2 regions of the Brassicibacter thermophilus genome follow, and region 2 is predicted to be linked to the other one. Evidence: riboswitches for the same ligand, from Rfam matches in the RefSeq annotation. Region 2 holds a riboswitch; the other holds the start of a gene.
The links. Region 2 has a riboswitch for thiamine pyrophosphate ahead of ACZ41D_RS06210 (thiamine-binding protein). Riboswitches for the same ligand answer to the same signal wherever they lie in the genome.
Positions count from the first base shown of each region.

Region 1: linked by a shared signal. The riboswitch ahead of thiT (energy-coupled thiamine transporter ThiT) and the one ahead of ACZ41D_RS06210 (thiamine-binding protein) in region 2 are both predicted to bind thiamine pyrophosphate.

Region 1 covers NZ_AP042446.1:1,912,885-1,915,382, forward strand. The annotation lists gene ACZ41D_RS09090 (thiamine diphosphokinase) at 1-435, opposite strand, end outside; gene thiT (energy-coupled thiamine transporter ThiT) at 450-998, opposite strand; TPP riboswitch at 1,160-1,261, opposite strand; gene rpe (ribulose-phosphate 3-epimerase) at 1,298-1,957, opposite strand; gene rsgA (ribosome small subunit-dependent GTPase A) at 1,959-2,498, opposite strand, start outside.
Region 2 covers NZ_AP042446.1:1,321,424-1,323,921, forward strand. The annotation lists gene mnmL (tRNA modification radical SAM protein MnmL/YtqA) at 1-285, shown strand, start outside; gene ACZ41D_RS06205 (hypothetical protein) at 362-775, shown strand; TPP riboswitch at 895-1,005, shown strand; gene ACZ41D_RS06210 (thiamine-binding protein) at 1,095-1,385, shown strand; gene ACZ41D_RS06215 (ABC transporter permease) at 1,357-2,130, shown strand; gene ACZ41D_RS06220 (ABC transporter substrate-binding protein) at 2,142-2,498, shown strand, end outside.

The DNA.
Region 1 (2,498 bases), 590 kb from region 2:
CTTTATAGTTAATTCATCATTAACTATAGTTATTTCATTGTTATTATCAATAATCTTACCCTTAACTCCCTTTTTCATAAGCTGATATAAAAGCATTATATTTGCTATAGTATGGTCTAATCTGCTCCCTGTAGCACCAACAAAAATAATTTCATCAGTTTTTTTTTCTAGTGCAAAATCCATAGCCAGTTCCGTATCTGTTTTATCTTTTTTAACAGGATACTTTACTAGCTCAACATTTTTTTTATTCATAATATCCAAATCCAATTTAGAAATAGAATCAAAATCCCCTATTAGAACATCCGGTATTATATCGTTTTTTAATAAATGTTTTGCTCCTCCGTCAGCGCATATTATTAAATTAACTTCTTGTGATATTTTTTTTAGCTTTAAAGAGCTAAGTGCTTCTCCATTAGATACTATCAATGTTTTCATATTATCCCTCTAATCTACTTATTTATTCTGCTTAAAGGTTTCCACAATATACTAATTATTATAGCAGAAATAATAAATTCTGGTAAAAGATAAGCACCATTATATAATGTTGAATACCACCATGGATTCATATCACCAGCATACTCGGCAAAAAACACAACTCCTGAAAGTAAATGACATACAAATCTCCCTGATATAGCTAATAATATGCTAAATGTTAATAAAGCATATTGAAGCATTCCTATTTCTTTGTATTTATTTGCATTATGTGCGAGTCCTGCTAACCCTAGCAAACCAAAAGCTAATGGATAATCTAACAGAAATTGAATGTAGTGATAAAAATATGGCTCAATAATAAACTGTAATATACCATAAAGTCCACCAACAATTAATCCTGGTACAGTCCCCCATCTTAAAGCAAAAACTATTATAGGAATCATACTCCCTGCAGTTACTGATCCTCCATATGGTGCTTCATAAATTTTTACTAAGCTAAGTATAGTAGCAAGTGCAATCATGATGCCACCTTCAGTAAGCATTTTAATGCTCCATCCTTTTTTCATAATTACTTCCCCCTTAAAAATATTTTTAATAGTCAATTGCAAATACAATAGCACAAAATGTTACAATTGACTATCATATTAATACAAAATATGTATCACTTGGGAAAGGTTTGTAACGAAAACAAAAACTAAAACCATTACCTAACATAAGGCAATGGCATACTTACACAAATCCACTTTCCTACGCTAGCGTTATCTAGTTCAGGTAAAAGGGTCGAAGCTATTTAAGCTTCCTCTCAGCAAAAGCTCCCCTAGTGGTACATATTCATTTTTACAATATTATTATATCAAAAAATCAACTATTGTAAAGACATAATATCCTTAAATTTATTTACAGCCAAAGTGATATCCTCTGTATTAAACACTGCAGAACCAGCAACAATAATATTTGCTCCCCAGTCAATTACTTCTTCAACATTGTCTAATTTAATACCTCCATCAATTTCAATATCGATATTCAATTTTTCTTTTTCAATTATTCTTTTAATCTTTCTAACCTTTTCTTCCATACTTCTTATAAGAGTTTGTCCTCCAAATCCAGGATTTACTGTCATAATTAATATCATATCAATGTCATTCAAAACATACTGAATTTCTTCTAAAGGAGTAGCAGGATTTAAAGCCACACCAGCTTTTATTCCGTAACTTTTTATTTGCTGAATTACTCGATGTAAGTGTACACATGCTTCTTTGTGAACTGTAATAATATCAGCTCCAGCATCAACAAAACTATTAATATATAATTCAGGATTTTCAATCATAAGATGAACATCAAATGGCATATTCGTCAAGCTTCTAATACTTTTAATTAATGGTGCCCCAAATGAAATATTAGGTACAAAATGCCCATCCATTATATCAAGGTGTAATATATCAGCTCCTCCGGCTTCAGCAGCTAATATATCACTTTTTAAATTTGCAAAATTTGATGACAATATTGACGGAGCAAGTTTTAACATGTTAGTACCTCCTGTTGTTTTTTATTTCTTGCAAGAAATTAAGATAATTATTATATCTAGACTGGCTTATTTTTCCTTCATTTAATGCCTGTTTTACAGCACATCCTGGTTCCTTGAAATGTCTACACCCAGTAAATTTACATAAATGACTTATTTCGTAAATTTCATTGAAATATTTTTCCAATTCTTCTTCTTTGGCAAAATTTATATCAAGGGAACTAAAGCCAGGAGTGTCAACTACCCATCCGCCGTCGTTAAGCTCTAAAAGTTCTACATGCCTAGTAGTATGTTTACCTCTATTAGTTTTTTTGCTTATTTCACCAGTTTTAAGTTGTAAATTAGGCTGAATTTTATTTAAAATAGTACTTTTACCAACCCCTGAAGGGCCAGCAAAAACAGAAATTTTATCTCTTAATTTTGCTCTAAGCTCATCAATCCCTATATCATATTTTGCACTAATATTAATCACTGGATAGGAACATTTCTCATATATATCGTTTATATATTTTAATTTTTCTTTTTCTAGATCAATTTTATTAAT
Region 2 (2,498 bases):
CTAGAAAATACAAAATTAGGTGAAATGTACAAAAGTGGAGAAATAAATATAATATCTAAAGCAGAATATATTGAAAGAGTCATAACTTTTTTGGAATACCTAAATAAAGATATTGTTATTCAAAGAATAGTTGGCAGAGCTCCAGAAGAGGGTGCATTATTTGTTAACTGGAATACAAGTTGGTGGAAAATAAGAGACGAGATAATTGAAACAATGATTAGTAGAAAAACCTATCAAGGTATTAAATGTGATTATTTAAATGGTAAAGCTTTAAAAAATTTGTAGAAAAATAAAGGGAAAACGTATCACTTGTAGAATGTATTATATAAGTATTATTAATTTATTTGGGAGGGTGATTAAGATGATAAGGTTTATTTGCGGAATAAAAGGTGCAGGTAAGACTAAGAAACTAATAGAGATGGCTAATGATGATGTTAAAAAAGGAATAGAAAATATTGTTTTTGTTGATTTTCAAGATAACCAATTATTAAATCTTGATTATTCAGTAAGACTTATTGATGCCATAGAGTTCAATGTTAATAATGTTGAATCGTTCTATGGCTTTTTATGTGGGATTATAGCAGGTAATTATGATATTAATAACATATATGTAGATAATATTTATAATTACATCGAATTGAATGATGATATCTTAGAGAACTTAATTAAAAGATTAGAAAAAATATCTAACATATTTAATACGAATTTTTACATAAGTTTAAACGTAAATAAAGAAAATATACCAAGTAATTTGAAAGAATTGGTTTTAGAATAGATATGATAAGTATTCTATAAATAGTTACGTTTTTGTCATTAAATTAAACTATTTATGAGATTGACATATATTTGTAGTTGGATTAAAATTTAGATGTATAAAATAAAATTTAGATGTATAAGAGGAAAAAGGGGAGCTAAAGAAATTTGGCTGAGAGGAAACTATATGTTTCGACCCTATAAACCTGAACTGGGTAATGCCAGCGGAGGGAAATATTTTATTATTTTATTACTTTATTACTTAATGGTTACAAAACCTCTTTTTCCTGAATATGGGAAAAGAGGTTTGCTTTTTAATATTATTAAAGGAGATGATAAATATGTCTAAAGTTAATGTTAGTCTTCAAGTCATACCAAATGTTGAAGAGTCAAAAATTTATGATGTGGTAGATAAGGTGATACAGTTTATTTCATCTACTGGGATTAAATACGAAGTTGGACCAATGGAAACTACAATGGAAGGTGAGTTAGAAGAATTATTAGATATAGTAAAAAAATCACAAGAAATATGCGTAAATGAAGGAGCTAATAGAGTGTTGTCAGTTGTCAAAATTGACTATAAGCCTGAAGGTGTGACAATGAATGAAAAAGTTAGCAAATACAGAAAGTAAATTTATACCAGTAACTTTTTTAGGATTGCTGTTATTGATTTGGCAGATAATAGTCGATAAAGGTGTTATTGCTAGATATATATTACCTGCTCCTAAGGATATTTTAGTCACATTGATAAAAATATTACCGCAAATTAAAGAACATATATTTACTACATTATATGAGGCTTTATTAGGTTTTTTTATATCTATAATATTTGCTATGATTCTAGCTATAATTATGGATAATGTAAAATTTATTAAGAGTGCATTGTATCCGCTTTTAGTTATATCTCAAACTATACCTACAATTGCATTAGCACCATTATTTATTTTGTGGTTTGGATTTGGGAAGTTACCGAAAATAATTGTAGTAGTATTAGTATGCTTTTTTCCTATAATTATTAACATGCTTCAAGGGTTAGAATCTGTCGATGAAGATATGATAAATTTATTAAAATCTATGGGGGCTAATAAAATTCAAATATTTAAAATGATAAAATTTCCAGGGGCTATAGTAAGCTTTTTTTCTGGGCTTAGAATAGCAGCTACATATAGTATAATGGGTGCTGTAATAGGCGAATGGCTTGGAGGGAAAACTGGCATAGGTGTGTATATGATAAGAGTAAAAAATTCTTTTGCATTAGATAAATTTTTTGCAGCTATAGTTATAATAGTGGTATTAAGCATAACTATTTTTAAAATTATATCATTAATAGAATATATATCTATGCCGTGGAAAAGAGAAATAAATAATAAAAGTTAGGAGAGATGTAAATGAAAAAAACATTTATATTATTATTAATTATTTCATTAACTATAATGACTTTTATAGGATGTACATCTGAGGGGAAACAAGTAGATAAACCACCTGTTAAAGGAAATGAAGAACTTGTAAACGTTAAATTGCTTTTAGATTGGTATCCTAACACTAATCATACAGGTATATATGTAGCTAAAGATAAAGGGTTTTATGAAGATGAGGGATTAAAAGTTGAAATTATACAACCTGCTGGTGGAGGAAGTGCTGAAGCTATAGCAGCTGGAAAGGGTGATTTTGGTATAAGTTATCAAGAACAAGTTACATATGCGAAAACATCTAAAAATCCATTGCCTATAAAGGCAATTGCTGCT